Regions from separate parts of the Pantoea sp. At-9b genome, predicted to be linked through region 2. Evidence: predicted binding sites of a transcription regulator. Region 2 holds the regulator's gene; the other holds the start of a gene.
What was found. The regulator PhoB, encoded in region 2, activates phosphate uptake and scavenging genes when phosphate is short. The targets are predictions, from matches to a motif close to CTGTCATAAAACTGNCNNAT.

Region 1: the regulator PhoB is predicted to act here: its motif matches at 14,259-14,278, upstream of pstS (phosphate ABC transporter substrate-binding protein PstS).

Annotation. Positions count from the first base shown of each region.
Region 1 covers NC_014837.1:4,351,694-4,368,311, reverse strand. Annotated here, with positions in the region: gene rnpA (ribonuclease P protein component) at 1-224, shown strand, start outside; partial or broken gene yidD (membrane protein insertion efficiency factor YidD) at 188-446, shown strand; gene yidC (membrane protein insertase YidC) at 449-2,095, shown strand; gene mnmE (tRNA uridine-5-carboxymethylaminomethyl(34) synthesis GTPase MnmE) at 2,176-3,540, shown strand; gene PAT9B_RS20180 (malonic semialdehyde reductase) at 3,772-4,362, shown strand; gene PAT9B_RS20175 (flavin reductase family protein) at 4,451-4,960, opposite strand; gene PAT9B_RS20170 (4'-phosphopantetheinyl transferase superfamily protein) at 5,265-6,023, shown strand; gene PAT9B_RS20165 (NCS2 family permease) at 6,056-7,369, opposite strand; gene yieH (6-phosphogluconate phosphatase) at 7,509-8,168, shown strand; gene PAT9B_RS20155 (MFS transporter) at 8,259-9,497, opposite strand; gene phoU (phosphate signaling complex protein PhoU) at 9,605-10,339, opposite strand; gene pstB (phosphate ABC transporter ATP-binding protein PstB) at 10,356-11,129, opposite strand; gene pstA (phosphate ABC transporter permease PstA) at 11,174-12,061, opposite strand; gene pstC (phosphate ABC transporter permease PstC) at 12,058-13,020, opposite strand; gene pstS (phosphate ABC transporter substrate-binding protein PstS) at 13,106-14,149, opposite strand; gene glmS (glutamine--fructose-6-phosphate transaminase (isomerizing)) at 14,326-16,155, opposite strand; gene glmU (bifunctional UDP-N-acetylglucosamine diphosphorylase/glucosamine-1-phosphate N-acetyltransferase GlmU) at 16,300-16,618, opposite strand, start outside.
Region 2 covers NC_014837.1:1,016,390-1,033,007, forward strand. Annotated here, with positions in the region: gene PAT9B_RS04520 (hypothetical protein) at 1-636, shown strand, start outside; gene PAT9B_RS04525 (hypothetical protein) at 882-1,151, shown strand; gene PAT9B_RS04530 (hypothetical protein) at 1,169-1,507, shown strand; gene rdgC (recombination-associated protein RdgC) at 1,595-2,506, opposite strand; gene mak (fructokinase) at 2,637-3,548, shown strand; gene eat (ethanolamine permease) at 3,657-5,021, opposite strand; gene PAT9B_RS04550 (phosphotransferase enzyme family protein) at 5,285-6,289, shown strand; gene PAT9B_RS04555 (AraC family transcriptional regulator) at 6,451-7,506, shown strand; gene PAT9B_RS04560 (cell envelope integrity protein TolA) at 7,466-7,894, opposite strand; gene PAT9B_RS04565 (CsgG/HfaB family protein) at 8,047-8,724, shown strand; gene PAT9B_RS04570 (DUF4810 domain-containing protein) at 8,736-9,095, shown strand; gene PAT9B_RS04575 (DUF799 domain-containing protein) at 9,092-9,748, shown strand; gene PAT9B_RS04580 (SbcC/MukB-like Walker B domain-containing protein) at 9,815-13,354, opposite strand; gene sbcD (exonuclease subunit SbcD) at 13,351-14,568, opposite strand; gene phoB (phosphate response regulator transcription factor PhoB) at 14,765-15,454, shown strand; gene phoR (phosphate regulon sensor histidine kinase PhoR) at 15,469-16,618, shown strand, end outside.

The DNA.
Region 1 (16,618 bases), 1.0 Mb from region 2:
GCATCGGTCTCACCGTCGCCAAAAAGCATGTAAAACGCGCCCATGAACGCAACCGGATCAAGCGATTGACCCGCGAAAGCTTTCGTCTGCGTCAACATGAACTGCCAGCGATGGATTTTGTGGTCGTGGCTAAAAAAGGGGTTGCTGACCTGGATAACCGTGCGCTGGCGGAAGCGTTGGAGAAATTATGGCGTCGTCACTGTCGCCTGGCTCGCGGCTCCTGATCGGCCTGATACGCGTGTATCAACGCGCCATCAGCCCACTGCTGGGACCTCATTGCCGGTTCCATCCCTCCTGTTCGCAGTATGGAATTGAGGCCTTACGTCGCTTTGGCGTAATAAAAGGCAGTTGGTTGACGATTAAACGCGTATTAAAATGCCACCCTTTGAACCCGGGTGGCGACGATCCTGTGCCGCCGAAAAAACTTTGAAACCAGAGAACATTAACGATGGATTCGCAACGCAATCTCTTTCTCATCGCTTTTCTGTTCGTGTCTTTTATGATCTGGCAAGCCTGGCAGACGGACCATGCTCCTCAGCCACAGCAAACCCAGACCACACAGACTACTAACAGCACAGCGGGTGATGCCGCCACTTCCGGCGTTCCCGGCAGCGGCCAGGGCAAAACGATCACCGTTAAAACTGATGTCCTGTCTTTGAACATCAACACCCGCGGTGGCGATATCGAGCAGGCTTCACTGCTGACTTACCCGGATAAACTGGGTTCGGATGCACCGTTCCAGTTGCTTGAAACCACCCCAGCGTTCATCTATCAGGCACAGAGCGGCTTAACTGGCCGTAACGGTCCGGATAACCCGAACAATGGCGCGCGTCCGCTTTTCACCACCACTCAGGATCACTTTGAGATGGCGGAAGGCCAGACTGAGCTGCGCGTACCGCTCACCTGGACTGGCGAAAACGGTGTGGTCTACACCAAAACCTTCGTGTTCAAACGCGGCGAATTCGCTGTGAATGTTGACTACAACATCAATAACGCCAGCCAGCAGCCGCTGGAAGTCGCGATGTTTGGTCAGCTGAAACAGACCATTGAAGTCCCGAAACACCGCGATACCGGCAGCAACAACTTTGCCCTGCACACCTTCCGTGGCGCAGCGTACTCGACCAGCGATGCGAAATACGAAAAATATAAATTCGATACCATCAATGATAACGAGAACCTGAACACCACCACCAGCAATGGCTGGGTTGCGATGTTGCAGCAATACTTTGCTACCGCGTGGGTTCCGCGCACCGAAGGCACCAACACCCTGTACACCAGTAACCTGGGTAACGGTGTGGCAGCCATCGGTTATAAATCTGCACCGGTCACCATCGCCCCTGGCGCACAGCAAAATCTGGGTGCGACCCTGTGGGTTGGCCCGGAAATTCAGGACAAAATGGCAGCCATTGCGCCGCACCTGGATCTGACCGTGGATTACGGCTGGTTGTGGTTCATTTCTCAGCCGCTGTTTAAGCTGCTGAAATTTATCCACAGCTTCATCGGTAACTGGGGCTTCTCCATCATCGTTATCACCTTCATCGTTCGTGGCATCATGTACCCGCTGACCAAAGCGCAGTACACCTCGATGGCGAAGATGCGCATGCTGCAGCCGAAGATTCAGGCGATGCGTGAACGTCTGGGCGATGATAAGCAGAAGATGAGCCAGGAGATGATGGCACTGTACAAAGCGGAGAAAGTGAACCCGCTCGGTGGCTGTCTGCCGCTGGTGATTCAGATGCCAATCTTCCTTGCCCTGTACTACATGCTGTCAGGCTCGGTTGAACTGCGTCATGCGCCGTTTATCCTGTGGATTCATGACTTGTCCGCGCAGGACCCGTACTACATCCTGCCAGTCATCATGGGTATCACCATGTTCTTCATTCAGAAGATGTCACCGACCACCGTGACCGATCCGATGCAACAGAAGATCATGACCTATATGCCGGTGATCTTTACCGTCTTCTTCCTGTGGTTCCCGTCAGGTCTGGTGCTGTACTACATCGTCAGCAACCTGGTTACCATTCTCCAGCAGCAGCTGATTTATCGCGGCCTGGAAAAACGTGGTCTGCATAGCCGCGACAAGAAGAAAGCGTAACGTCCAGCTCCCGCGAGCTACGACGTATACTGAAGGGGCGGCATTTATGCCGCCCTGTTTTTTTGAAATGAGAGAAAGTTATGAGCCACAGCGATACCATCGTCGCCCAGGCGACACCCCCCGGTCGTGGCGGCGTCGGCATTCTGCGTATCTCCGGTGCCAAAGCCGCTGACATTGCACGTGCCGTGCTGGGCAAACTGCCGAAACCACGCTATGCCGACTATCTGCCGTTTGCCGATAGCGATGGCAGTGTGCTGGATCAGGGCATTGCGCTGTGGTTCCCCGGACCGAACTCCTTTACCGGTGAAGATGTACTGGAGTTGCAGGGCCACGGCGGTCCGGTGATTCTCGACCTGCTGCTGAAGCGCATTGTGGCACTTCCTGGCGTGCGCATCGCGCAACCGGGTGAGTTTTCTGAACGCGCCTTCTTGAATGACAAGCTGGACCTGGCACAGGCGGAAGCCATCGCAGACTTGATTGACGCCAGCTCAGAACAGGCAGCCCGCTCGGCGGTAAATTCGCTACAGGGGGCATTTTCAGTGCGCATTAACGCCCTTGTGGAAGCGCTCACTTACCTGCGCATCTATGTGGAAGCCGCTATCGACTTTCCGGATGAAGAGATCGACTTCCTTTCCGACGGGAAGATTGAAGCGCAATTGAATGCGGTGATCGGTGACCTGAATGCGGTGCGGGCCGAAGCGCGTCAGGGAAGTCTGTTGCGCGAAGGGATGAAGGTGGTGATCGCTGGACGTCCTAATGCCGGAAAATCAAGTCTTCTCAATGCATTAGCTGGAAGAGAAGCCGCAATTGTTACCGATATTGCCGGGACAACGCGTGATGTCCTGCGTGAACACATTCACATCGACGGTATGCCACTGCATATCATTGATACCGCCGGTTTACGCGATGCCAACGACGAAGTTGAGCGCATCGGCATTGAGCGTGCATGGCAGGAGATTGAACAGGCTGATCGCGTGCTGTTTATGGTGGATGGCACCACCACGGATGCCACTGAAGCGGCAGCCATTTGGCCCGATTTTGTTTCGCGCCTGCCTGCCGAGCTGCCGATCACGGTGGTACGTAACAAGGCCGATATGACCGGTGAATCCCTTGGTTTGTCTGAAGTAAATGGTCACTCACTTATTCGTCTCTCCGCCCGTACCGGCGCAGGTGTGGATACCCTGCGCGATCACCTGAAACAAACCATGGGCTTCAGCGGCAATATGGAAGGGGGTTTCCTTGCTCGCCGCCGCCATTTGCAGGCGCTGGAGCTGGCTGCGACCCATTTACAACAAGGTAAAGATCAGTTGCTGGGTGCCTGGGCTGGAGAATTGCTGGCCGAGGAACTGCGTCTGGCGCAGCAGGCGTTAAGCGAGATTACCGGCGAGTTCACTTCGGATGATCTGCTGGGGCGGATTTTCTCCAGTTTCTGTATTGGTAAGTAGCGCTCTAAGATTATTGATTACCCCTGGTTGGCTCAGTAGCTAACCAGGGGTACTTGCAGCAATGTTATTTGGTAACCCTCTCTGTTTGCAGTATAACGGTGAAGACCTTCACCAGCCGGTTCGACTTTCTGATATCCCCCATCACCAGCAAAAGTGCACCGACTGATCCACGTCATACCTCTATTCATGCTAAACATTAGGCTCAATTTGATGCCTGAAAAGGAGAGAAACATGAGTACACCGCTCGACAGCCTTGCTCTGAATGTGCTGTTCAATGAGGCTCGCACCCATAGCTACTGGCAGGAAAAACCGATTTCAGAGGATCTGCTTAAACAGCTCTATCAACTGACGGCGCTCGGTCCCACTTCCGCCAACTGCTCTCCGGGCCGCTTTGTGTTTGTTACCTCCCAGGAAGGGAAAGAGAAGTTAAAACCTGCCCTCTCCTCCGGCAACCTGGAAAAAACCATGAAGGCACCGGCCACGGTGATCGTTGCCTCAGATCCCGAGTTCTATGAAAATCTGCCGAAGCTGTTTCCGCACGGCGATGCGCGCAGCTGGTTCACCAGCAACCCGGAATTGGTCAAAGAGACAGCATTTCGTAACAGCAGCCTACAGGCAGGCTATCTGATCATGGCGGCACGATCGCTCGGTCTGGATGCTGGCCCGATGTCCGGTTTCGATCCGGCGAAAGTGAACGCCGCCTTCTTCAGCGACAGCAAATGGCAGGTGAATTTGCTGATTAACCTCGGCTACGGCGAAGCCAGCAAGCTGCATGCGCGTCTGCCACGCCTCGGCTTTAATGATGTGTGCAAGTTTGCCTAAAGCATGCACCAATGCGTAACAGCGCGGTTTATCGCGCTGTTTTACGACATGCCAGGGGTAGCAAGAATCTGCGCGATAAATCGCGCCATCAGAGACTCAGTGCATGAAAACCACTGTTGAAGTAGACCATTGGCTCGGCAGCCTCACCGGCCAGATTGATGCCGACAATGCGCGCCAGCAGCACGCTATGGGTATGCCATTCAACCACTTTTTCCAGCTGACAATCAAAACTCACCAGGGCATCGGCCAGCACCGGCGCACCGGTGGTAATCGTCTGCCAATTCCCCGTCTGAAAACGTTCCTCGCGGCGTGATGACTGACTGAACTGCGCACACAAATCTGCATGCTGCTCACGCAGTACATTGACGGCGAAATGACCCGCCTGCAAAAAATAGGCGTGGCTGGTGGCACTTTGATTGACGCACACCAGCAGGCTCGGGGGTTCCGCCGTCAGGGAACTGACTGAGGAGGCAATCAAGCCATATTTTTCACCCGCGTGTTGCGTGGTAACCAGCGAGACACCTGAGGCCAGACGGCGCATACCATGACGAAAGTCATCCAGAGAAATCGATTCCTGGTGTGATGAAGTAACTGACATTAAAAACTCCGACATACGTGATTCTGCGATGAAGCTCGACTGAAATTTCGCGATCATAATTTTCTCATCAATCGGCTTTTTTTTACCGCTCAAATCCTACACTACATCACGCTATTCAGCATCCATTCAGGCATTTATCAGCAAACTGCTACCATGAAATAGCGGCTGACGCGGTGTCAGCGCATTGTCATGATGTTCGGCGTTATCTGAAATTCAGGTATTCCATATAATGCCGGATGCAAAGCCATGAGAAAATTCTTACAATAGACCTGATGATTATCCGACCATTTTCACGGAGCGACAGATGGCTAGTCATTTTGTTCGTTGGACAGGTAATCCGCCCCTCTCCTCTGAGACAATGCGGGTTCCACAGGATGTGATTAATAGTGCACAGCGCCTGCCCGACAAGCGCCGGGGACGCTTTCTTGCCGCACGTGAGTTGCTGGCTCAGCTCATGGTGCGCGTCTACGGTATCAATGAATTACCGCCGCTGGTGACCACCAGCAGTGGCCGCCCTTGTTTTGCCGATTCCGCCCTGCCTGATTTCAGCATTGCTTACGCCGGAAATATGGTGGGTGTACTGCTGGCCGAAGAAGGTGGCCGGGCCGGGCTGGATATGGAGATTGTTCGCGCCCATAGCCGCCAGACTCAGGATACCTTAACGCAGGATCTCTCTTCCGGTGAGAAAGCCTGGATTAATGCGCAGCAGGATTTTATGGAGGCGGTGACGCAAATCTGGACCCTGCGCCAAAGTATCCTCAAACTCACCGGAGAAGCGCAAAGTGGTATCGATTCTTTGCGGCTACACCCGGCAGCAGGTCGTCTGCGCTCCAGCGTATTTCCTGATATACAGGCGGTGTGCGATGCCGAACCGACACTGGTCTGGTCCTGCGCGCTCTCTCCCGGCACCGAGCGGCTACGACTGTGGGAAATTGATGCTCACCATCAATGGATGCCGTTGCGCGACGTGGAGATGAGTAAACCGAATATTGGGCCACGCACATTACGGCTGACCAGTTTGCCCAGCGAACGTATCACGCCGCAGGAAATGGGACATCTCTGACAAAACAGGCCGCTTATGCGGCCTGTTCGATTTTAGTGGGCATCAACAAAAACAATTTTCAGCACAAACAGCAGTGCCACCACCACCACGCACGGGCTGATTTCCCGCCAACGACCCGTGCCAAGTTTCATCACGCAATACGCGATAAAGCCCAGTGCGATACCTTCCGTGATGGAGAAACTGAAAGGCATCATCACCGCAGTGACAAACGCCGGAACCGCTTCAGTCAGGTCATCCCAATGCACGCGTGACAGCGACGCTGTCATCAATACGCCAACGTAGATTAACGCGCCCGCCGCTGCGTAGGACGGTACCATCGCTGCCAGCGGTGACAGGAACATCACCAGCAGAAACAGAATCCCGGTGATCACCGCCATCAGACCGGTGCGTCCGCCAATCGCCACGCCTGAAGAACTTTCGATATAGGCGGTGACGGAAGAGGTACCAATCAATGAACCCGCCACCGAGCTGACGCTGTCCACAAACAGCGCCTGCTTCATGCGCGGGAAGGTGCCTTTTTCATCGGTCAGGCCCGCTTTATCCGTCACACCGATCAGCGTCCCGGAGGAGTCAAACAGGTTGACCAGCATAAAGGAGAAAATCACCCCGGCCATGCCGATATTGAGCGCGCCTTTAAGATCAACTTGCCCCACCACTGAACCCACCGACGGCGGTGTCGCGAAAATGCCGGTGAACTTCACATCGCCCAACAGCAAGCCAATCGCGGTCGTCACCACAATCGACACCAGCACGGCCGCATGAATATGACGAGAAGCGAGGATCGCGATGATGAAGAAGCCGAGCGCACCCAGTAAGACGCTGTGTGAGGTCAGGTTGCCGACGGCAACCAGGGTGTCGGCATTTGACACAATAATGCCGGCATTTTTCAGCCCCATCATCGCAATAAACAGCCCGATACCGGCTGTGATGCCAACCCGCAGACTCAACGGGATATTGGCAATCATCCAGTAGCGCACACGCAGCAGCGTGAGGACTAACAGTCCCAGCGCCCCCCAAAAGATGGCCCCCATGCCGATCTGCCACGAATACCCCATCGCGCCGACCACCACAAAAGCAAAGAAAGCATTCAGTCCCATGGCGGGTGCTAACGCTACCGGCAGATTCGCCACCAGTCCCATCAGAATGCTGCCGAACGCCGCGATCAGACAGGTGGTGACAAACACCGCCTGGGTGTTCATGCCAGCAGCACCCAGAATCTGTGGGTTAACGAAAACGATGTAAACCATCGTCAGAAAGGTGGTGAAACCGGCGATCACTTCCGTGCGCACGGTGGTGCCGTGTTCCTGCAACTTAAAGACGCGTTGCAACAGACCCTGCTTGTTCATAGCTTATTCCGCTGAAAAATTTAACGCGCGTATCCTATAGATTTTAGCGGGTCAGCACACTGATTTTTCGCAAGCGTTTGCTCGGTGCGCGCAGTGCGTTAGAGTGACAGCTTCTTGTTTAGCAAAAGGATGATGTCCGATGTCAGTTGAATGTGTTTTTTTTGATTGTGACGGCACGCTGGTCGACAGTGAGGTGATTTGTACACAATCCTACGTCAACACCTTTGCCCGCTACGGAATTGAGCTCTCTCTTCAGGAGATGTTTGAAAAATACAAAGGGGTAAAACTGTACGACATCATCCGCGATGTTTCCGCAGAACATCAGACTGAATTGCCGATGGATGAGGTGGAAACCGCCTATCGCGCAGAAGTGGCACGTCTGTTCGATTTAGAACTGCAACCGATCGCCGGAGCGAAAGCACTGGTGGAACAGGTCAAAGTACCGATGTGCGTCGTCTCGAATGGTACGGTGAAGAAGATGCAGCATTCTCTGGGGCTGACCGGCATGTTGCCCTTGTTTGCCGCGCATCTTTACAGCGGTTATGACATCAATCACTGGAAACCGGACCCGGAACTGATGTACCACGCTGCGGAACAAATGCAGGTGCCCATTGAGAAGTGCATCCTGGTGGATGACTCCGAGGCCGGTGCCCGCGCAGGTATTGCTGCCGGCATCCCGGTGTTTTATTACTGCGCCGATGCCCACAACCCAGAGCTGGATCACCCGCTGGTGACCCGATTTGATGACATGGCGCAGCTACCCGACCTGTGGCGCGCGCGCGGTTGGTCGTTGGTGTAACTACCCACACGGTCCCGTAGCGGCGCGATTCATCGCGCGGGGTTTTCACGCAGCACGCAAGATCTTGCGCGATAAATCGCGCCGCTACGTTCAGCCAATCGCGCCGAGTGAATCCTCATTACCCTGTTTCTTCGGCAGTAAAAACAGCGTGGCGACAATATCCAGCAAATAAATCAGCGCCAGCAGGGTAATCGCCGCCGCAAAGGAAATTTTGGTCGCCAGTAAACCAATGACCAGCGGGCCAAAGCCACCCACGCCGCGTCCGAGGTTAAACAATACGTTCTGCGCGGTAGCGCGTGCCTGGGTTGGGAAGGTGTCGGAAATCAGCGCGCCATAGCCACCAATCATGCCATTTACAAACATCCCCATCAGCGCACCGGTAAATAACATCACGGTGGGATCGCGCAGTTGAGCGTAAATCACCACCATGACGACCGCACCGAATTGATATAACAGGAAGATTTTCCAGCGTGCGAAGCGATCCGCCAGCACACCAAACAGCCAGATGCCGAACGTCATGCCCACCACGGTAACGGCAGTCCACAGGCCAGATTTGGTCAGGCTGAAACCGAAGCTGGAGGAGAGATAACTCGGCATCCAGATCATCAGGCCGTAGTAACCAAAGTTCTGCACCGAACAAAGAATGAAGATGCCGAGGCTGGCTTTGCTGGTCGCGCGATCGCTAAACAGCAGCCGAATACGCGCCGCAAACGACAACTGCGGCGTGGTCGCCACATGGTGGGTAAACCCTTCCGGCTCGCCCATGCTGCGACGAATCACAAACGACACCAGCGCAGGCAGCAGCCCCACCAGAAACATCCCACGCCAGCCAATCACGCTCAGCAACGGCGGGGTGATAAAGGCCGCCAGCAGCACCCCAAGTTGCCAGCCAATACCGACCCACGCCGACGCGCGATTGCGCTTCTCCTGCGGCCAGGCTTCGGCTATCAGCGCCATGCCGATACCAAACTCGCCCCCCAGCCCCATCCCGGCAAGGGTGCGATACGCCAGCAGATCCCAATATCCCTGCGCCACCGCGCACAAGCCAGTGAAAATCGAGAACATCAGAATGGTGACGGTGAGAATACGGATACGGCCAAAGCGGTCACTCAGGTGACCAAAAACAATGCCACCAACCACCGCACCGATCAGCGTCCAGGTCACCAGCGAACCGGCCTGGGAGGGGTCAAGTGCCAGTGAGACGCTAATTGCCGGTAACATAAAACCAAGGATCAGCAGATCGAAGCCATCCATCGCATAGCCACTGACGGCGGCCAGCATCGCTTTTGCCGGGGTTACGCTCTGTTTCTTGTGTGGGGAGAGGGACATGCAGCAGCACCTTGCAGTAAAAAGTGCGCCAAGTATAAAGAGCGGAAAGGCTTGAGACCAATCAGAAATGGAGATGGCTGCGGGTTTTACCCGCAGCCATCTGGCTATCAGGAAGGTTTGTTGCTGCCATCGTCGCCAGACAACAGCTCATCCAGCTTGTCGCCGCCAACGTGACGGAAATCCTGCCCCTTCACAAAATAGAAAATGATCTCACAGATGTTCTGGCAACGGTCACCGATACGCTCAATGGCTCGGGCGCAGAACAGCGCGGTCAACACGCTGGGGATGGTACGCGGGTCTTCCATCATGTAGGTCATTAACTGACGCACAATGCCCTCGTACTCTTTATCCACCTTCTTATCTTCACGGTAAATATCGATCGCCGCGTTGAGATCCATACGCGCAAAGGCATCCAGCACGTCATGCAGCATCTGTACCGTATGGTGGCCGAGGGATTCCAGGCTCACCAGCAGCGGCAAATGTTGCTGGCCAAATTTCTCCAGTGCGGTGCGACTGATTTTTTCCGCCACGTCCCCAATACGTTCCAGCTCAGAGATGGTCTTGATGATCGCCATCACCAGACGTAAATCGCTGGCGGTAGGCTGGCGTTTGGCGATGATGCGCACGCAGGCCTCATCAATCTCCACTTCCATCATGTTGACCTTCTGGTCGCCGTCGATGACACGCTGCGCCAGCTCGCCATCCTGGTTGTGCATCGCGGTAATGGCGTCGGTGAGCTGCTGCTCCACCATGCCACCCATGATCATCACCTGAGTGCGAATGTGTTCCAGCTCAGCGTTGAACTGACCGGAGATATGTTTGTTCAGATTTAAATTATCCATGTGCGTCTCCGTCAAATCAGCCGTAACGACCGGTAATGTAGTCTTCTGTCTGCTTCTGCGCTGGCTTGGTAAACAGCGTATCGGTATCACTGAATTCAATCAGCTCACCCAGATACATAAAGGCGGTATGATCGGAACAGCGCGCCGCCTGTTGCATGTTGTGGGTCACAATCACCACGGTGTAATCCTGCTTCAGCTCGGTGATCAACTCTTCGATACGGCCAGTCGAGATGGGGTCCAGCGCCGAGCAGGGCTCATCCAGCAACAGCACTTCCGGGCGAATCGCAATGCCGCGAGCGATGCACAAACGCTGCTGCTGACCGCCGGAGAGACTGTAACCACTCTGATGCAGCTTGTCTTTGGTTTCATTCCACAGCGCCGCTTTACTCAGCGCCCACTGCACACGCTCATCCATATCAGCACGTGACAGCTTTTCAAACAGACGGACACCGAACGCGATGTTGTCGTAAATCGACATCGGGAACGGCGTAGGTTTCTGGAACACCATGCCCACACGGGCACGCAGCAGGGCGATATCCTGGTTTGACGCCAGAATATTGTCCCCATCCAACAGAATTTCACCTTCCGCACGCTGCTCAGGATAGAGTGAATACATTTTGTTGAAGGTACGCAGCAGGGTCGATTTACCGCAGCCGGATGGCCCGATAAATGCGGTGACCTGGTTTTTTGCGATGTCCAGATTGATGTTTTTCAGCGCATGGAATTTCCCGTAATGGAAGTTCAGATTGCGCACCTGAATTTTGCCGGCAGAAGAAGTTGCCATACTCATTGCTCGTCTCTCATGTACCGCGCCGCCACAGCCGCGCCGGGAAATTAGTGTTTGCTCTTAGCGAAAATCACGCGTGCCAGGATATTCAGCAGCAATACGCACAGAGTGATGATCAGCACACCCGCCCACGCCAGGCTCTGCCATTCCGCAAACGGACTCATGGCAAATTTAAAGATGGTAACCGGCAGGTTAGCGATCGGCTGCATCATGTCGGTGCTCCAGAACTGGTTCGACAGCGCAGTAAACAGCAGCGGTGCCGTTTCACCGGCAATACGCGCAATCGCCAGCAGCACACCGGTAATAATGCCGGAGACTGAGGCCTTCAGGGTGATCGCTGAAATCATCTTCCATTTCGGCGTCCCCAGCGCATAAGCCGCTTCACGCATGCTATCGGGCACCAGACGCAGCATATTCTCAGTGGTGCGGATCACGATAGGAATCTGCAACAACGCCAGTGCCACCACACCTGCCCAACCGGAGAAGTGTTGCATCTGCGCCACCACAATGGTGTAAACGAACAGCCCCACCACAATTGACGGTGCCGACAGCAGGATATCGTTGATAAAACGGATCACTTCCGCCAGCCAATGTTTGCGGCCATATTCGGCAAGGTAAATCCCCGCCATGATACCCAGCGGCGTACCAAAGAAGGTTGACCAGAAAATCAGCAGACCACTGCCCGCCAGGGCGTTGGCTAAACCACCGCCTGCCGTATTGGGTGGCGGGGTGGATTCGGTAAACAGCGACCAGGAGAGGCCATCAATACCGCGCGTAATGGTGGTTAACAGGATCCAGACCAGCCAGAACAGGCCAAACGCCATCGTCAGCAACGACATGGTCAGGGCGATTTTATTTTTGGTGCTGCGCCATGCCTGCATTTTGCGGCGTGAGGCTTCCAGTTCGGCGCGCGCCTGCAATTCAATCGTTGTCATGAACGGGCTCCTTCACTCTTCGCCAAACGCAGGATCATCAGTTTGGAGATCGCCAGCACGATAAAGGTGATCACAAACAGAATCAGCCCCAGCTCCATCAACGCTGCCACATGGACGCCGGATTCTGCCTCAGCAAATTCATTCGCCAGTGCCGAGGTGATGCTGTTACCTGGCATAAACAGCGATGCGCTGTCGAGCTGGTAGGTGTTACCGATGATAAAGGTCACCGCCATGGTTTCACCCAAGGCACGACCCAGACCGAGCATTACGCCGCCGATCACACCGTTTTTGGTGAAGGGCAACACGATGCGCCAGATCACTTCCCAGGTGGTACAGCCAATGCCGTAGGCCGACTCTTTCATCATCACCGGGGTCTGTTCGAACACATCACGCATCACCGATGCGATGTACGGGATGATCATGATGGCCAGGATAACGCCCGCCGCCAGGATGCCGATACCAAAAGCCGGGCCAGAGAACAGCGCACCCACAATCGGGATATTCGACATGATGTCGCCAACCGGCGTCTGAAAATATTCGGCAAACAGCGGCGCGAAGATAAACAGGCCCCACATGCCATATACGATGCTGGGGATCGCTGCCAGCAGCTCGATCGCGGTGCCAAGCGGGCGACGCAACCAACCGGGAGCCAGTTCGGTCAGGAACAGAGCGATACCGAAGCTCACCGGGACGGCGATGATCAACGCAATCAGCGAGGTCACGACAGTGCCGTAAATCGGCACCAGCGCACCAAATTGTTCGTTAGGCGCATCCCAGGTTTTGGTCCACAGGAACGAGAAACCAAATTTCTGGATGCTGGGCCAGGAGGAGAAAATCAGGGAGACGATGATGCCACCCAGCAGCAATAACACAATCAGCGCAGCCAGTTTTACCAGCGCGCCGAAGATCATGTCACCTTGTTTGCCAGGGGCTTTAAACGTCGGCTTAGTGGCAGCCATAGAAGTCTCTGTTCTCAGGAGAAGTCAGGGCGGCAGTGATGCCGCCCATTGGGTGGCCAGCGTATTCGCCAGCCAGGTCATTCACTTACTTGTACAGCGCTTTGCCGGAAGTATCTTTGATGTTGGCTTTCCAGGCGTCGCGAATCTGTGACGTTACGCTATCTGGCAGCGCAGCATAATCCAGGCTGGTCGCTGTTTTACCGCCATTTTTGTACGCCCAGTCGAAGAACTTCAGCACTTCGCTACCTTTCTCAGCATTCGCCTGATCTTTGTAGACCAGAATGAAGGTGGTAGAGGTGATCGGCCATGCATCGTTGCCTTTCTGGAAGGTCAGGTCCTGGGCAAAAGATTCGCTCCAGTTCGCGCCTTTCGCCGCGTTAGCAAAGCTGGCTTCGCTCGGCGCGACAGATTTACCGTCTGCATCGTGCAGTTTGGTGTAGGTCAGGTTGTTCTGCTTAGCATACGCATACTCAACGTAGCCAATTGAACCCGGCAGACGCTGGACAAATGCTGCCACGCCGTCGTTACCTTTACCGCCCAGACCGGTCGGCCAGTTTACGGTGTTGCCTTTACCAATTTTGCTGTTCCACTCTTCGTTCACCTTAGACAGGTAGCTGGTGAAGACGAAAGAAGTACCGGAACCGTCAGCGCGGCGTACCACGTTGATGTTGGTGTCTGGCAGTTTAACGCCCGGGTTCAGCTTAGTGATCGCCGGATCGTTCCACTTTTTGATGTTGCCCAGGTAAATGTCACCAACGGTTTTACCGTCGAGGGTCAGCTGACCAGACTTCACGCCAGGGATGTTAACCGCCAGTACCACACCACCGATCACGGTCGGGAACTGGAACAGGCCATTTTTTTGCAGATCTTCATCTTTCATCGGCGCATCTGACGCACCGAAATCGACGGTTTTGGCGATGATTTGCTTCACGCCGCCCGAAGAACCAATACCCTGATAGTTTACTTTGCTACCGGTGGCTTGCTGGTATTCTGCTGCCCACTTGGCATAAACCGGTGCCGGGAATGTCCCGCCTGCGCCAGTCAGATCGGTTGCTGCAAAAGCAGAGACCGCGCTTACTGCGAAGGTGGCGGCGAGGATTCGGGCTACGGTGCTACGCATCAGTGTCATGTTCCCTCCAGGGGAGTTAAAAAAATCAGGCTCTATGCCATTTTAGTAAGAGTCATTGATTGCTGCTGGAGGGAAAATAGGACAGTTTGATGACAGTCAAATGTACGAAATATGACAGTTTTATGACATCGTTTAAAAATGAAGCGGGGCCATTGCAGCCCCGCCTTTCTTACTGATTATTCAACAGTAACTGATTTCGCCAGATTACGCGGTTGATCGACATCGGTGCCTTTAATCAACGCCACGTGATAGGAAAGAAGTTGCAGCGGCACGGTATAGAAGATAGGCGCGATCACGTCTTCCACATGCGGCAGGGAGATAATCTTCATACCATCACTGTCACTAAATCCAGCATCCTGATCGGCAAACACATACAGCAAACCGCCGCGTGCACGCACCTCTTCAATGTTGGATTTCAGCTTCTCCAGCAATTCGTTATTGGGCGCGACCACGATAACCGGCATATCGGCATCAATCAGCGCCAGCGGGCCATGTTTCAGCTCACCCGCCGCATAGGCTTCAGCGTGGATATAGGAGATCTCCTTCAGCTTCAGCGCCCCTTCCATCGCAATCGGATACTGATCGCCACGGCCAAGGAACAACGCATGATGCTTGTCAGAGAAACCTTCAGCCAAGTTTTCGATCACTTTATCCTGCGCCAGCATCTGCTCAATACGGCTCGGCAGCGCCTGTAAGGCATGCACAATCTCGTGTTCCGTGTCGGCAGACATGCCGTGCAGACGGCCCAGTTTTGCCACCAGCATCAGTAACACCGTGAGCTGCGTGGTAAAGGCTTTGGTGGAGGCCACGCCGATCTCGGTGCCCGCTTTGGTCATCAGCGACAAATCAGATTCGCGTACCAGTGATGAACCGGCGACGTTACAGATGGCCAGTGAGCCGAGGTAACCCAGTTCTTTCGACAGACGCAGCGCCGCCAGCGTATCGGCGGTTTCACCGGACTGTGACAGAGTGATCAGCAGGCTATTTTTACGCACCGCCGATTTGCGGTAGCGAAATTCAGAGGCAATTTCGACATCGCAGGGAATGTTGGCCAGCGACTCGAACCAGTAGCGCGATACCATGCCGGAGTTGTATGAGGTGCCGCAGGCGATAATCTGGATATGCTCAACCTTGCTCAACAAGGTTTCCGCCTGTGGACCAAGCTCGCTAAGATCCACCTCACCGTGGCTGAAACGACCGGTTAAGGTGTTTTTGATCGCCATCGGCTGTTCATAAATCTCTTTCTGCATGTAGTGACGATAAATACCTTTGTCACCGGCATCGTACTGGACGTTAGATTCAATCTCGGCGCGATTTACCGGCGTACCACTACGATCGACAATGGTCACTTCGCGGCGGGTAATCTCGGCGATATCGCCCTCTTCCAAATAGATGAAGCGACGTGTCACCGGCAGCAGTGCCAGCTGGTCGGAGGCAATAAAGTTTTCGCCGACGCCACGACCGACCACCAACGGGCTGCCGGAACGGGCGGCCACCAGCAGTGAGGGATCGCGGCTGTCCATGATCACCATGCCATAGGCACCACGCAGTTGCGGGATTACGCGCAGCACCACTTCACGCAGCGAACCCCCTTGCTTCTGTTCCCAGTGCACCAGATGAGCCACCACTTCGGTGTCTGTTTCTGACGCGAACGTGTAGCCACGCTCAATCAGCTGTGCGCGCAACGGCTCATGGTTCTCAATGATGCCGTTATGCACAATGATGATGTGCTCAGAGATATGCGGATGCGCATTGGCTTCTGAGGGTTCACCGTGGGTAGCCCAACGGGTATGCGCGATACCAGTGCCACCAATCAACGGCTGCTGTTCCGCCGCTTCTGCCAGTTTTTGCACTTTGCCGAGGCGGCGCAGACGCGTCACATGGCCCTGACGATCAACGACGGCCAAACCCGCCGAATCGTAACCGCGATACTCAAGACGACGCAGACCTTCCAGCAGAATCTCTGCAATGTCGCGCTGTGCTACTGCACCAACAATTCCACACATAATAGTTTCCTGACTTCATGGCTTTCGGCCATTGCGTTGTCATCTGACCTGATATCCGGCAGTGCCGGTTCCCCGAGCCTTGTAGAGAGTGGGGATGTAGTTATAGTTACTGCTAACAGGCCGATCTTTGTCGGCCCTTAAAAATTACTTTTTCTTTTCCGGGCGCAGCCAGCCTGCTTTCTGGTTCTGTTCTTTACGGTTGTAGACCAGAACGGCGGCGGGAACGTCTTTCATTACCGTGGTGCCTGCGGCGATAGTTGCGCCACTGGCGACAGTGACCGGGGCCACCAGCTGAGTATCGGAACCGACAAACACGTTGTCACCAATGATGGTTTTGGATTTGTTCGCCCCATCGTAATTACAGGTGATGGTGCCCGCGCCGATATTCACATCGTCACCAATCTCAGCGTCGCCAAGATACGAGAGGTGACCGGCTTTAGATCCCTTACCGAGGGTGGCTTTT
Region 2 (16,618 bases):
CCTCGCCTGGTGGGTGTTCCGGGTTCGGTGAAGTTAACCGGGAATGCCGTCACGCCTTGTAGTGCCGGGACACTGAAAAAGGGAAAAGAATCTGGCGGGGAAAAAGTAAACCTGAATAATCTGTGGGCCTGTTATTCTGAGAAGTTAAAATCATCGTCCGCTGAGTTAAACACTACGTTGTTTGCGGTTGAGCACGCTGATTCCGGGGTTGAAAGCCTTTCTGCATCGGCGTCAGAAGGCGCGGTAACGCCGGAAACTCTCTTTGTCACGAATTGGGATAATTTGGGTGAGGACAGTTTTTTAGTGCAAAAAGAACCCGAACAGTCGGAGCATAATTATGATTCAGGTGAAAGAAACGAACCCGCAAAACCCAACCCATTCCGCGCGATTGTTACGGCTAATGCCGGAACGTTTTCGGATAAAAGAGCGTGGCAATTCGGAGAGAAGTTTGACAATTATTATCCGGAATGTGAAACGATAAAAGAAGAGCCGTCTTCTCAAACGCCAGTCGATACAACGTCTGTCCGGCGAGACACTGTTGTGATCATTGACGAGAAAATAAAAGTGAAGAATACGCTGAATATTTATGGAATAAAAAAGGATGATTTATATGAGGAGGCGGCGACCCGGTTATAAATAGCGGGTTCGGAAGGGTATAAATCGAACCACCAGAATGCAGACAGGCAGGATTTGACGTTATGCTTCTGTGTCAGCTTCTCGCTATGGCATGAGTATAATCGCTGGTGGGCAAATTTAGTATAAATTTGCCCACCAGTGCGGAGAGTTTTAAGCTCGTTTTATGTACATGTCAGGTGATGCTTTCATTGGCAGGCTTGGTATGGAGGAGCAGTCAAACGCTTATAAAGCAAAGGTTACAACTCATGGCTCAGACTATGTCGCAAAAAGCTGCCCGCGAGGGACTGGGGAATCCAGAGCTCTTTGAGGGTGGGGTCTATATCACGAAAAACGGCGTTGCAGAGTTGTTTGTTCAAACGGCAGCGGAAAGAGAATCTGAGCTGAGGGGCATCAGGGAAGAGCGTCAAATCAACGCGTTATTTAAGTTAGCGATGACAGCTAAACAGGAAATTGCGGTTGAGGGGGGGCTTACCCCGGAAGAGGTTCTGGAGAAGTTACGCTCTGCCAGAACATAAAATAAGGATATCTGTGCGTGCCACACCCGTTTCGGATCAACATTGCCCCTTTGGCGGAATGGACGCTGAAAGATATTGAATCTTTCAAAAGTGCCACTATTGGAGCGAAGCTGGCGGCAGAGTTTGTTGACCAGTTATTCCTGGATTCATTAGCAGCGATTAGTGAGGACCCAACACGCTATCGTTTTAACCATCATCTTTCGCAGCGAGGTTTATCTGTGCGCGAGAGGCTGGACCCTGATAGCGAATATCGGATGCTCTGTGAATTTGATGGCGAAACGATCCAGGTGCTGATGTTTTGCAGTATGAAGCAGGATTTTGACACGACATTATATCGTTATCAGATCCTCAAATGAGACGCGAAATCCCAGTTTAAAGCGGAATTAAAGCAAATCCGTAGCGGAGCGATAAATCGCGCCGCTTCGAATTCGCGTTAGTGCAGCTTAACGCTGTGCTTCTCCGCCCAGTGCTTCCACCAGATTGCTGATCAGCGCAGCCAGTTCACTGGTCATCAGGATAAAATCAGCATCGAAACGCTGAGCAAAATCATCACGATCGATATCGTCATTTTGCTCACGCAGGGTATCGCTGAATTTCAGGCGCTTCACTGAAGCGTCATCAGCGATAACAAACTGAATGCGCTCCTGCCAGTCGAGCGCCAGTTTGGTCACGACTTTACCGGCTTCGATATGGGTAGCAATTTCGTCCGACACCAGGTCCTGCTTTTTACAGCGGATCACGCCACCTTCTTCCAGTAGCGCTTTCAGCTCGGCTTCATCCATCAGGGTGAAGCCGGCTGGCAGCTGGCCTGAACGCACCCACTCGGTCAGCGTCAGTTCAATCGGGCTTTCCAGCGTCAACGGCACCACCGGCAGTGAACCGAGGCTTTTGCGTAACAGCGCCAGCGTATCTTCGGCTTTTTTCGCACTGGCGCAGTCAACGATAATCAGGTTGTTGACGGTGTCGATCCACATAAAGGTCTGGCTGAAACGGCTAAAGGCTCGCGGCAGCAAACTGTGCAGTACTTCGTCTTTTAACGAGTCCTTTTCCGTCTTCTTCAGCTTGCGGCTTTGTTCCGCTTCCAGCTTGTCGATTTTGGCTTCCAGCGCCTGTTTGACCACCGGAGAAGGCAGAATTTTTTGCTCGGTACGGGCACAGATCACAATCTGACCATTAACCACGTGCGTCAGCGCCTCGCTGCGGTTACCCATAGGGGAAACCCAACCGGTTTTCGCCATATCCTGGCTACCGCAGGGTGAGAAGGTGAAGGCATCGAGCTGTTTTTCCAGATCGTCTGCGGACAGCGGAATGTCACGATTCAGACGATAAACCATCATATTTTTAAACCACAACATCGGGATTCCTTACCGGGGGAAATCTATCAGTCAGCGCGCATCATAGCGAAACATCGGCTGGGTTTCATTGCCTTTACCCAAACGACCCTCTACGGTATCTCTCAACCTAACGAATAATGAGGAATAACACGTGCGTATTGGTATCGATTTAGGTGGCACCAAAATTGAAGTGATTGCACTGTCGGACCAGGGACAGGAATTGTTTCGTCACCGCGTGAATACCCCGCGTGACGACTATGGCGCAACGGTACAGGCGATAGTGGATCTGGTGCATCTGGCAGAAGAGAAGACCGGGCAGCAGGGAACCGTCGGGCTGGGCATTCCGGGCACCATTTCGCCTTATACCCAGCGGGTGAAGAATGCCAACTCCACCTGGCTCAACGGCCAGCCGCTGGATAAGGATTTGGCGCAGGCGCTGAATCGTGACGTGCGAATCGCCAACGACGCGAATTGCCTGGCAGTATCCGAAGCGGTAGACGGCGCAGGAACGGGAAAACCGCTGGTATTTGCGGTGATTATTGGCACCGGTTCTGGTGCCGGTGTGGCAATTAACGGCGAGTCGCGCATCGGCGGTAACGGCAATGCCGGTGAATGGGGCCACAATCCGCTGCCGTGGATGGACGAGGATGAGCTGCGTTATCGCGCAGAAGTTCCCTGCTACTGTGGCTTACAGGGCTGCATTGAGACCTTTGTGTCGGGCACGGGGTTTGCCATTGATTATCAGCGTTTGAGCGGCAACGCGCTGAAAGGGGCAGAGATTATTAAGCTGATTGAGCAACAAGACCCGGTGGCGGAACTGGCGATGCGCCGCTACGAAATGCGGCTGGCGAAATCGCTGGCCCAGGTGGTGAATTTGCTCGATCCGGATGTGATTGTGCTGGGCGGCGGGATGAGCAATAACGATCGCTTGTATCAGACCGTGCCGACGCTGATGAAACAGTGGGTGTTTGGTCGCGAGTGTGAAACGCCGGTGCTGAAGGCGGTGCATGGCGATTCCAGTGGTGTGCGTGGTGCTGCGTGGTTGTGGCCCTTAAAAGACTAAATGTAGTGCTGTGACGTAGCGGCGCAATTTATTGCGCATCTTTTTGCATGGAGGGGCACTCCTGCTAAAAAAACAGCGCGATAAATCGCGCCGCTACGTTATGTTTCCTTATTCCCCAACCAGCATGGAATCCTGTGGGGCGTTGTCACGTTGCGCTTTGGTGGCAAGGAAGTAGATGTAACCCACCACCATAATCGCCACAAACAGGCCGCCAATCACCGGGTTGAACCACAGCATCGCCACTAAACACACCAGCGACAGCACCAGCGCAATACCTGGCACAATCGGGTAACCGGGGGCGCGGAAGCTACGTTCCAGATCCGGGGCGGTGCGACGCAGTTTGAACAGACTCAGCATGCTCATCAGATACATCACAATCGCGCCAAATACCGCCATGGTGATCATGGCTGCGGTCAGGCTCATGCCTTGCAGGTTAATCCAGCCATCACTGTAAATTGCGGCGATACCGATCACCCCACCAGCAATAATGGCGCGATGCGGTGTCTGGAATCGTGACAGTTTCGCCAGGCTCTGCGGCAGATAACCGGCACGGGCCAGAGCAAAGAACTGACGTGAATAACCGAGGATGATGCCGTGGAAGCTGGCGACCAGACCAAACAGGCCAATCCACACCAGCATATGCATCCAGTTGGAGTTCTCACCCACAATCATCTTCATCGCCTGCGGCAGCGGGTCGTTGATGTCGGACAGTTTACGCCAGTCACCAGCTCCGCCCGCCAGCAGCATCACGCCAATCGCCAGCACCACCAGCGTCAGAATGCCGGTGATATAGGCTTTCGGAATGGTACGTTTGGGATCTTTGGCCTCTTCTGCCGCCATCGCAGCGCCTTCAATGGCAAGGAAGAACCAGATGGCAAAAGGGATTGCCGCAAAAATGCCGGATACCGCCGGCATGCCAAAATGCTCGCTTCCCGCCCAGCCGTTGGCCGCGAAGTTGGCAATGCTGAAGCCCGGTGAGACCACGCCCATAAATACCAGCAGTTCCAGTACCGCCAGCACGGTGACCACCAGTTCAAACATCGCCGCCAGTTTCACGCCCAGGATATTCAGCGTCATAAACACCAGATAGGCACCGACCGCTGCGGTTTTCGGGTTGAGCTGCGGGTACTGTACGTTGAGATAAGCCCCGATCGCCATGGCGATGGCCGGAGGAGCAAATACAAACTCGATCAGGGTCGCCAGACCGGCGATCAGGCCGCCGGTTTCGCCAAAGGCGCGACGGCTGTATGCAAACGGGCCACCCGCATGGGGAATGGCGGTGGTCAGTTCGGTGAAGCTAAAAATAAAACAGGTGTACATGGTGGCGATCAGCGCCGTGGTAATGAGAAATCCCAGCGTCCCTGCTACGCCCCAGCCGTAACTCCAGCCGAAATACTCCCCGGAAATGACCAGGCCAACCGCGATACCCCAAAGATGCAGGGTTCCCAGGGTGGGTTTGAGCTTGCTCGTCATAATCTTATCCCCGTCGTTATTGTTGAGTGCGGTAGATTCACCGCGCCGGTTTATCGTTTGCGCTACAGTGAAGGGGATAATGCCGTTGCCTCTCACGGGAAAACTTGACGCAGGCGCAGTGAGTTTTGTCCTCCACGGTCAACTCTGACGCAAGAAAAGTGCCAGATGCACGCTGCGGTCAACTTTGGGTCATCTGCGGTCAAGCAGTCAGGACGACGTCATCCCATGCTGATAACACTGTTGTCATCCCTGGAGCCTGATGAATGAGTGCCAAACAATCCGACACCCTGACAAATGCTGAAATCACCGTGCTGGCGCAACAGGCGCTGGCCTGCTATCCCGCCGCACTGCAGGGCGAGCTGAAATTGCTGTGCCGTTCTGAAAACGCCACTTTTCTGCTGCTGGCGGGGGGGAAACGTTACGCCCTGCGTCTGCATCGCCCTGACTACCACAGCAAAGCCGACATCCTGAGCGAACTGTTGTGGCTGGATGCGCTACGCGAGACGGGCATCATGGTGCCGGAAGCCATCCCGGCCAGTGATGGCGAAACCGTATTGTCGCTACACCTTGCCGATGGCGAGGTGCGGCATGCGGTGCTGTTCCACTGGATCGAGGGTGAGATGCCGACCACTGATGTCGATCCCAAAGCGTTTCAGCAACTCGGCCATATCACCGCGCGTCTGCATCAGCACAGCAAACGCTGGCAGAAACCGCAGGGATTCCAGCGCATTATCTGGGATCATCACACCATGGTGAGCGATCAGAGCCACTGGGGACGCTGGCAGGATGCGCCCAATCTCAATCCGGCCGATCATCAGGTGGTGGAACAGGCGATTGCGCGGGTTGGCCTGGAGTTGCAGGGTTTTGGCAAAGGTGCGGATCGTTACGGCTTGATCCATGCCGATCTGCGTCTGACTAACCTGCTGTTGCACAAAGGGGAAACCCGGGTGATCGACTTTGACGACTGTGGTCTCGGCTGGTATCTGCACGATCTGGCGGCGGCGATCAGTTTTGTAGAACACCATCCGCGCGCGGAAGAGTGGGTGGAGAACTGGATCCGCGGTTACGAGCAGGTGGGGCATATCAGCGATGCGGAGATGGCACTGGTGCCGACGCTGTTGATCCAGCGCCGTATCCAGCTTACCGCCTGGATGGGATCGCATGCCGAAACCGAAATGGCGCTGAGCCTTGGGCCGCGCTGGGCCGATCATTCCGTGCGTCTGTGTCGCCGCTATCTGGAAAACAGCCAGTTGCCGGTCGGTGCCTGATGCACCACCAGTGGGCGTGGCTGCGCCGTTACGGTGCTCGCCACGCCCACCCTCCTGCCTGAAGCGCGCTTTTTCTGCGTTGCCCGCCTGGTACGAAAATTGCTGGATACGGTAATTCGATTCACTCCTGCGTATCCTGTGAGGTCAGCATGAATTCACTGATGAGACAGCCCGAGGCGTTTAGCGCCTTGTCGGCTCAGGTCAACGCCAGTAACCGTGGCGTGTTGGCGGCGGCGGCCACCGGCCTGAGCGACTTTATTACCGGCAAAGGCGGCGATGTGGATCGCATCTTTGGCATCAGCGGCATTGATTCCGAATTACTCGCCAGCCCGACCCTGAGTCTGGGCCTGGTAAACTATTGCCGCGTAATGGAAGAGGCGGCGCGACATTCCGGTTTTGATAACTTCGGTTTGCACTACGGCAGGCAGTTCAAACCGCAGTCATTAGGCCTGATTGGTTACATCGGGCTGTGCTCGCCGACGCTGGAGCAGGCACTGCATAACGTGGTCAATGCCTTTCCCTGGCATCAGCACGACACCCTGACGCGGCTGGTGGATAAAGGCGACTGCTGGCGGCTTGATTATCAGGTACGCCACGGTGCCATTCTGTCGCGTCGCCAGGATGCGGAGCTGACGCTCGGTATGTTCCTGAATCTGATCCGTCATGTTGCTGGGAAAAACTGGGCACCGCGTGAAGTGCATTTCGAACATCCACGTCCGGAGCAGTGGCATGAGCACTGCAAAGTGTTCGATGCGCCGGTCTGGTTCGAGCAACCGTTTAACTCGCTGGTGATCCCGAAACGCGATCTGTTGCGCGCGATGCCGGAGCAGGATCCGATGTTGCTGATGGTGATGCAGGATGCCATCCGTCGCCTCAACAGCAATGCCAGTCAGCAGAGCGTGGTCGAACAGGCTCGCTCGCAGGTCAACCTGTCGCTGATTCAGGGCGAACCGGTACTGGAAGAGATCGCCGATAAAATGGGGCTGTCGAGCTGGTCGTTACAACGTCGCCTGCGCGAAGAGGGCATCAGCTTTAGCGCGCTGGTAGATAAAGTGCGTTGTGAGATGGCAACCCATTACCTGCAACAGAAACAGCTGCCGATTTCCGAAATGGCGTTGCTGCTCGGTTATTCCGAGGTGAGTGCCTTTTCGCGCGCGTTCCGCCGTTGGTTCGGCATCAGTCCACGCCAGTGGCGGCAAGATGGACTGGTAAGCTGACCTGCTGCGGCGCAAACCCAAACCACGCTGGCTGCTCGCGATCGGGTGGCGGCGGTAATCCCTTCGATTGACCAATCAATTGCCAGGCGCGCAGGCACAGCGGTTCATCGCCCTGTGTCTGAGTGACGGCATAACGTCCACTTTTTTCCCACTCCAGCCGCACCAGACACCGCTGGCCGGCATAATGGCTGGCATCGTGGAAATCATGGGCCAACTTTTGCTGCATTTCATCAGCCCATTTGCAGGATACGCTACCCGCCGCGATCTGCGGCTGGCACAGGTTGGCTTGCTCATCCTGTTGGCTGGATTGGAGATTTTGACAGGCGCTCAGTGTCATCAGGATAGCTGTCCCGCCTAATAATCCCGCAATTCTATTAATTAAATTCATTAATGTGCCGTTATTTTCGCTAAAGATCTGATTACACCCTGCCGACAGTCTACAGACCGACTCACTGAATGCTATGGCATTCGTCCGACTGTCGGTAAAACCAGAATTTGCCGCCCCGCGCGGTTTTCCCTTCTTTTATTCATGGATCTGAAATGCAAAAAAAATATGCCCTCGCGGCACTTTCCTTGTTATCGGCGGCGCTGCTGAGTGGCTGTGCCACTGAGTCTTCGCGCGCCATTGAAGCCCCGCAGGTGCGGGCCGCCAGTCAACCGGCGTACCAGGGGGTACGTAGCCCGATTGCGGTGGGTCAGTTCGACAACCGCTCGTCTTATATGAACGGTATTTTCTCTGACGGTGTAGATCGTTTGGGTAATCAGTCGAAAACCATTCTGGTCACCCACTTGCAGCAAACCGGGCGCTTTAACGTATTGGAGCGTACCAACCTGAAAGAGCTGCAACAGGAAGCCAACTTCAAGCACAGCCAGCAAAATATCAAAGGTGCCAACTACATCGTCACCGGTGATATCACCGAGTTTGGTCGTAAAGAAGTGGGCGACCAGCAGCTGTGGGGCATCCTCGGACGTGGCAAAACGCAGGTCGCTTACGCCAAGGTCAACCTTAACGTGGTGGACGTCACCACCTCTGAAGTGGTGTACAGCGCGCAGGGCGCGGGTGAATACCAGCTTTCAGCGCGTGAAGTGATTGGTTTTGGCGGCACCACCAGCTACGACTCAACCCTGAATGGCAAAGTGATGGATCTGGCGATCCGTGAAGCGGTCGATCACCTGGTTGACGGCATTACCAGCGGCGCCTGGCGTCCGGCGAAATAAGGATATTCCCGATGAAATTGATGCAACTGAGCGCCGCGCTGATCGCGGCGGGTGTGCTGGCGGGCTGTGCGCCGAAAGGGCCGGAGCCACTCTACTACTGGGGTGATTACCAGCAGCAGATTTATAGCTACTACCAAAAAGACAAAGATCCGGTCCAGCAGATTGATGCGCTGAATCTGGATATCGAAAAAGCCCGTTCGGTAAATAAACCCGTGGCACCAGGTCTGCATGCCCAGTTGGGTCTGCTCTACGCCCAGACCGGCCAAACCGACAAAGCATTCAGCCAGTTTGCGGCAGAAAAGCAACTGTTCCCGGAATCAGCACCGTATATGGATTTTCTGATGAGTAAAAAACAAGGAGCAACCCAGTGAAAAAACTGATTGCAGGTTTCGCCGTGCTGACCGCGCTGCTGCTGACCGGCTGTGCGCCGCATAAAAAACCGTATGATTACAGTGCGTTCCGTGCCAGCAAGCCCGCCTCGATTCTGGTGCTGCCTGCGGATAACAAAGCACCGGATGTCAATGCGGCCCACAGCTTTACCTCGCTGGTGACGCAGCCGTTAGCGGAAGCGGGTTACTACGTGTTCCCGGTGGCGGTGGTGGAAGAGACGTTCCAGCAGAACGGTTTGACCAACGGCCATGACGTTCAGGCAGTCAGCACCAAACGTCTGCACGATATTTTCCACGCTGACAGCGCGCTCTACATTTCGATTACCGATTACGGTACGCGCTATTTAGTGGTCGACAGCAACACGATGGTGAGCGCCTCGGCACGCCTGGTGGATCTGCGCACCGGTAAGCAGCTGTGGGAAGGCAGTGCCACTGCCAATGATGGCGAAAATGGTAACAACAATAGCGGGGGTATCATCGGTATCCTGGTGTCGGCGGCGGTGAAACAGATCGCCAATAACGTCACCGATAAAGCGCACACGGTTGCCGGTGTAACCAGCGTGCGTCTGCTGGCGCAAAACGAAGATGGCGGCCTGTTGGCAGGTCCGCGTCGTCCGTTGTCAGTCACGCATTAAGTAATGAAAAGGGTGCGGCACCGTCGCACCCTTCCCATATCCGTAGCGACGCGATTCATCGCGCTGCTATGGCAACTCCAGCTTGCTGTAGCCCAAACCGTTCATCTTACGCACCTTAATCTGCACCGGGATACGTTCCTTCATCGCTTCCACATGGCTAATCACGCCAATGGTTTTGCCGCTGGCATTCAATGCATCGAGCGCATCCAGCGCGGTGTCGAGTGTCTCGGCATCCAGCGTGCCAAAGCCTTCATCAAGGAACAGCGATTCGAGGCGGGTTTTGTGGCTGACAAGGTCGGATAACGCCAGCGCCAATGCCAGGCTGACCAGAAAACTCTCGCCGCCGGATAGCGTGCGGGTGTCGCGGGTGGCATCGGCCTGCCAGGTATCCACCACATCCAGTTCCAGTTCATCCGTGGCACGACGCTGCAACAGATAACGGCCATGCAGGCGATCGAGCTGACGGTTAGCCAGCCATACCAGGTGATCAAGGGTTAACCCCTGGGCGAAACGGCGGAATTTATCGCCTTTAGCTGAGCCGATTAACTCGTTGAGCTGGCTCCATTGCGTCAGTTCCGCTTCATGGCTGCTGATTTGCGTCAACAGCGATTGCTGCTGCTCACGCAATCTGGCATCGCTGGACAACTGCTGCTGTGCTTCACCTTGCTGGCGCGCATTGTCGCGCAGCGCCATGCGCAGGTTTTCCAGTCGGGTGCCGATGTCTGCCGCCAGTTCGTCGCTCAGTGCTGCCGGACGCTGTTGCTGATGGGCGCTCAATCGTTGCACCAGTTGCTGGCTCAGCGCGGTTTGTTGTTGTCGCTGCTGTTCCAGCGCCTGTAAACGTTGACGCAGCTGATCAACCTCTGCCACATCCAGCAGCGCGGCGCGAAGTGCAGCCTCGTCGGCAAAATCACTGTGCTGCAAGGCGCTGCGCAGGTCGGTTTCCGCCGCCTCCAGACGGGCGGCTTGCGTCAGTTGCTGCTGTTCGAGTTGCGCGCGCTGGCCGCTCAGGCTGTGCACGGCGCTTTGTGCCTGCTGCCAGGCCTGTAATTGCTGCGCCAGTTCCTGTTCACCTGCCTGTAGCGCGGCCTGATGCGCCTGGCGCTCGGCCTGCACCTGGCGATCGCCGAACAGTTGCTGGCGACGCTGGTGTTGTTCGGCGTTTTGCAGCTGTAGCGCGCTGAGCGTTTGTTGCAGTGCATCCAGCCGTTGCTGTTCACGCGCAAGATTCTGCTGCTGGTTATGGCGTTCGCTGTCGGCTTTCGCCAGCTGCGGTTGCAGGTTGGTGAGTAACCGCTCACTCTCTTGCCATTTCTGCCAGCGCAGTTGTAGCGTGTTTAGCCAGCTTTCACGCGCCTCACGGGCGGGCAGGGTAAGCTGATGTTGTGCCAGTTGCTGTGCCAACTGCTGACTTAATTGCTGCCACGCCGCGTATTCCGTTTCACTGCGCTGGCGGAGATCGTCCAACGCCTGCTGTACGCTGCTAATCTGCTGCTGCGCCAGTTGCTGCTGTTGCAGATGCTCCAGCCATGCTTGTAGCTGGTTCTCCTGCTGATCCTGCTGTTGTTGCCAGCGGATAACATCGTCCTGCTGCTCCACTGCGAAGGTGAGCGCCAGCTCACCGGTCAACTGTTGCCATTGCTCAGTCAGCGTAGTGAGTTGTTGCCCGATATCCTTGAGCTCCTGCTGCAACGCCTGCTGTTGCAGCAATGACAGGCGCTGCTGTTCACCTTTAGCCGTGCCGGATTCTTTGAGCTGAGCAACACGGGTTTGCAGTGCCGCAAGACGCTGTTGATTCTCGCCAGGTTCCAGTTGGCGATATTGCTCAATGGCCGGATGCTGACAGGAACCACACAACGGGCAAGGGTGATTGGGCTGCAAGCGGGCGCGTTCATCGGCCAGTTGAGCGATAGTACGCTCCTGGTCACAGATGGTCTGCACATCAAGCATCGCCTGATTCTCGCGCTTCCACTCCTCGCGCAGCGCCTGTAAAACCTGTTCTTCCGCCTGATACTGCTGAGTTAACGCATGCAGTTTCTGCTGGCGTTGCTGCTGCTGTGGTTGGAGTGCGTGCCACTGCGCGGCCAACAGGGTCAGCTGTTGGCGCGATGCACGCTGTGCCTGATGTTGTGCCAACGCCTCCCGCACCTGACTGATATCCCGCGTCTCCTGCTCTGCCAGCGGCTGCGCTGCCTGCTGACGGGCGGTGAGGGCGTGCTGGAGCTGGTCAAGCTGCTGTTGTTGCTGCTGTTGCTGGTGGCGCAACTGGGCAACGGTTTGCTCACGCTCATCCAGCCGGGTAATGTCGGACTGCCAGCGTGTCAGGTGCTCACCCCAACTGGCGACGCTGGCCTCACGGCTGCGCCATTGCTGCTGCTCATCCCACAGCTGTTGTAAGCGTTCACTCTCCTGTTGTTGCTGATTGAGCGCAGTACGGCTTTGCTGCACCACCTGCTGTTGGGCGGTTACCTCGCGCTGCTGATCGCTGAGCTGGTGTTGCAGGGCAGTGAGTTGCTGATCGAGTGGGATGACCTGCTCCGTCAGCAGCGTTTCCAGTTGCTGCTGTGCGTGCTGTGCCTGTTCACGCGCCTGTTGCGCTGCCTGATAACGGGTTTCGCCCTGTTGTTGCGCGGCGATCGCCTGCTGCTGTTGCGCCTGCACCTGTTGGTACTGCTGCGTCAGGGCGATGTTTTCCTGTTGCAACTGGGTGCGCTGTTGCAGTTTAGCGCGCAATTTTTCTGCGGGTTCGGCGCGGGCCAGCCGTTGGCGCTCGGGGTCGGCTTGTTGCCAGGCGTTTTCCGCCGCCTGCAATGCCTGTTGTGCTTGTTGTTGCTCCTCAGCCAGTTGATGTGACTGACTCAGCCACTGCTGCTGCTGTTGGGCGGTAGTCAGCTGCTGATTCAGCGTGGTTTCGGCAGCATTGAGTTGCTCCAGTTGGCTGGTCAGTGCTGTCCGATGCGCCTCATCCAGCAGCGACATGCCCCCGGCGCGGGCGCGTAGCGTATCGAGTTCGGCGCGAGCGTTTTTGTAGCGCTCAAAAATCTGCATCGAGATTTGGCCGTAAATTTCGGTGCCGGTCAGTTCTTCCAGCAATTCGGCGCGCTCGCCCGGTTTGGCATTCAGAAAGGCAGCAAATTGCCCCTGTGACAGCATCATCGAACGCGTAAAGCGGGCGAAATCGAGACCGGATAAGGTTTCGATCAACTTCAGTTTGTCGCCCACTTTATCGGCGACGATTTGGTTATCGGCACAGCGCGCCAGCTCGACGCGCGGTGCCTGTAATTTTCCATCGGCCTGACCACGGGCGCGGTTCTGGCTCCAGAAGGCGCGCCATGCCTCGCCTTTGATCTCAAACTCCACTTCCGCCAGACATTCGGCGGTATCGCGGGTGATCAGTTCGTTCTGGGATTGCGACAGCACGCCAAGGCGTGGCGTCTGGTGATACAGCGCCAGGCAAATAGCATCGAGCAGGGTGGTTTTTCCGGCACCGGTTGCGCCGGTGATGGCAAACAGGCCGTTACTGGCAAAGGGTTCGCGGCGGAAATCGATAAACCATTCCCCACGCAGGGCGTTGAGGTTTTTAAAGCGCAGCGTCAGGATTTTCATGCAGCAGGGTTCTCCAGCGCGGCAAGGGTGGTACGAAACAGCTCGGTGAGCCGGGCCGCCTGTTCGTCATCCAGATCGTCTTCCTGCGCCAGGCGACGCGCAAACACCTCCTCAACCTGCAATTCGCTCAGGGTTTCGTTATCCAGTCGTGCCAGGCTGCGGCTGCGTTGCTCACGGCTACGGCGTACCAGCAGTACCTCGACCGGTAAATTTTCCGTCAGTTGCTCCACGCGGCGCTGCAAATCGCTGAGATGTTCCTGGGTGGTGATTTCAATATCCAGCCACGCTGGCAGCGATGCGGCGTTATCTTGGAACGCGGCCAGTTGTTGTTCGATAGCAGCCAGCGAGCCTTTCAGCATCTGCATTGGCTGGAACAGCGGGATCGTCAGCGGCGTCACCGCATCCAGACCGGTGCTGAAATCGAGCAGAAACACGCTTTTATCACGGCCCAGTTCATCAAAGCTGAGCGGGATGGGCGAACCGCTGTAGCGAATATGGTCGCTGTCAGCAATGCGCTGCGCACGGTGAATATGGCCAAGGGCGATATAGTCGGCGGCGGGAAACGCCTGCGCCGGGAAGGCGTCGAGCGTACCGATGTAGATATCACGCACCGAGTCGCTTTTGGTGACGCCGACAGTGGTGAGATGGCCCGTGGCGATAATCGGCAGTTGGCCTCCGAGTGCCGCGCGTTGCGCCTCGGCGGCGGCAAAGCAGTGCTGATAATGCTGTTCGATGGCTTCCAGCAACGACTGTTGTTTCTCCCGACCGGACTGTCCAGCCTGGCTGCGCAGAATATCGCGCGGACGCAGGTAAGGAATGGCGCACAGCAGCGCGCCTGGCGTACCGTCGCGCTGTTTCAGGGTCAACACCTGTTGCTCGCCTTGTGGCGTCGCGCTGGTGATCACCTGAGTATTGAGGCAGGCGAGCAACTCGCGAGATTCATTTAATGTCGCCACCGAATCATGGTTGCCGGCCAGCACAATCAACTGGCACTGGCTGGCCTGTAACGCCACCACAAAGCGGTTGAACATTTCACGGGCATAGCTGGGTGGCGAGCCGGTGTCGAACAGGTCACCGGCGATAATCAGCGCATCCACCTGATGTTGTTCAATTTGCTGACGCAGCCAGTCGAGAAACGCCTGATGTTCAGCTGCGCGACTTTTGCTGTAAAAGAACTGGCCCAGATGCCAGTCCGCCGTATGAATGATGCGCATGGATGCTCCCTGCCGGTTGACGCGATGGGCAATTATAACGGCTTCATCGCGAAAGAAAAAAATTCGCCGCATGGCTGTCACATTTCTGTTTTTTAACTAAATATTCAGGGGTGCGTTTTTCATAAAAGTGTCATAAAACTGACGCATAATGACGCCGCAAATCCCAGTGACAGCCGTCATATCAGCAGGAGTAATAATGGCTAAGCGCATTTTGGTTGTGGAAGACGAAGCTCCCATCCGTGAAATGTTATGTTTCGTGCTGGAACAGAACGATTACCAGCCGATTGAGGCGGAAGACTATGACAGCGCAGTGGGGAAGCTGATCGAACCCTGGCCTGATTTGATTTTGCTGGACTGGATGTTACCTGGTGGCAGCGGTATCCAGTTTATTAAGCATCTGAAACGTGAAGCCATGACGCGTGATATTCCCGTGATGATGTTGACTGCACGCGGCGAAGAAGAAGATCGTGTTCGCGGTCTCGAAGTGGGCGCGGATGATTACATTACCAAACCTTTCTCACCGAAAGAGTTGATGGCGCGTATCAAAGCGGTGATGCGCCGTATTTCACCGATGGCGGTGGAAGAGGTGATTGAGATGCAGGGGCTGAGCCTCGACCCGTCGTCGCATCGCGTGATGTCAGAAACCACGCCGCTGGAGATGGGGCCGACGGAGTACAAGTTACTGCACTTCTTTATGACCCACCCGGAACGCGTTTACAGCCGTGAACAGCTGTTGAACCACGTCTGGGGCACCAATGTGTATGTCGAAGATCGCACCGTCGATGTGCATATCCGTCGTTTACGTAAAGCGCTGGAGGTCTCCGGCCACGATCGCATGGTACAAACCGTGCGCGGAACAGGGTATCGTTTCTCTGCCCGCTACTGAACGGAGTCTTTACCGTGCTGGAACGACTCTCCTGGAAGAGATTATTGACCGAACTGGTGCTGGTCTGTCTACCGGCACTGATTCTCGGTCTGGTATTTGGCTATCTCCCCTGGCTGCTGTTGATCACCGTGCTGGGGTTATTGTTGTGGCATTTCCGTAACCTGATGCGCTTGTCCCACTGGTTGTGGGTAGACCGTTCCATGACGCCACCCGGCGGACGTGCCAGCTGGGAGCCGCTGTTTTACGGGCTGTATCAAATGCAGCTGCGTAATCGCCGCCGCCGCCGCGAACTGGGCAATCTGATCAAACGCTTCCGTAGTGGTGCGGAATCGCTGCCGGATGCGGTGGTGCTCACCACCGAAGAGGGCATCATTTTCTGGTGTAACGGTCTGGCGCAGCAGCATCTTGGCCTGCGCTGGCCGGAAGACAATGGGCAGAACATCCTCAACCTGCTGCGTTACCCTGAATTCTCCCGCTACATTCGCCAACGCGATTTCAACAAACCGCTGACGCTGGTGTTGAATAATCAACACCATATGGAGTTCCGCGTGATGCCTTACAGCGAAGGGCAGTGGCTGATGGTGGCACGTGATGTGACGCAAATGCACCAGCTGGAAGGGGCGCGCCGCAACTTCTTTGCTAACGTCAGTCATGAGCTGCGTACTCCGCTGACGGTGTTGCAGGGCTATCTGGAGATGATGAACGACTCGGTGATGAATGAACGTTCACGCAGCAAAGCGTTACAGACCATGACGGAGCAAACGCGCCGTATGGACAGCCTGGTGAAACAGCTGCTGACGCTGTCGCGCATTGAAGCGGCTCCGGCCCTCGACATGAAAGAGACGGTAGACGTGCCCACCATGCTGTTGCTGTTGCAGCGTGAAGCGGAAACCCTCAGTCAGGGGCGTCATGAAATCCATTTCCATACCGATCCGCATCTCAAAGTGCTGGGCAATGATGAGCAGTTGCGCAGTGCCATCTCGAACCTGGTGTATAACGCCGTCAACCATACGCCGGAAGGCACAAGGATTGATATCAGCTGGCTGCGTAATAAGCAGGGGGCCGAGTTTAAGGTGTGCGATAACGGGCCGGGGATTAGCCCTGAACATCTGCCACGGCTGACCGAACGTTTCTACCGGGTGGATAAAGCACGTTCGCGCGCCA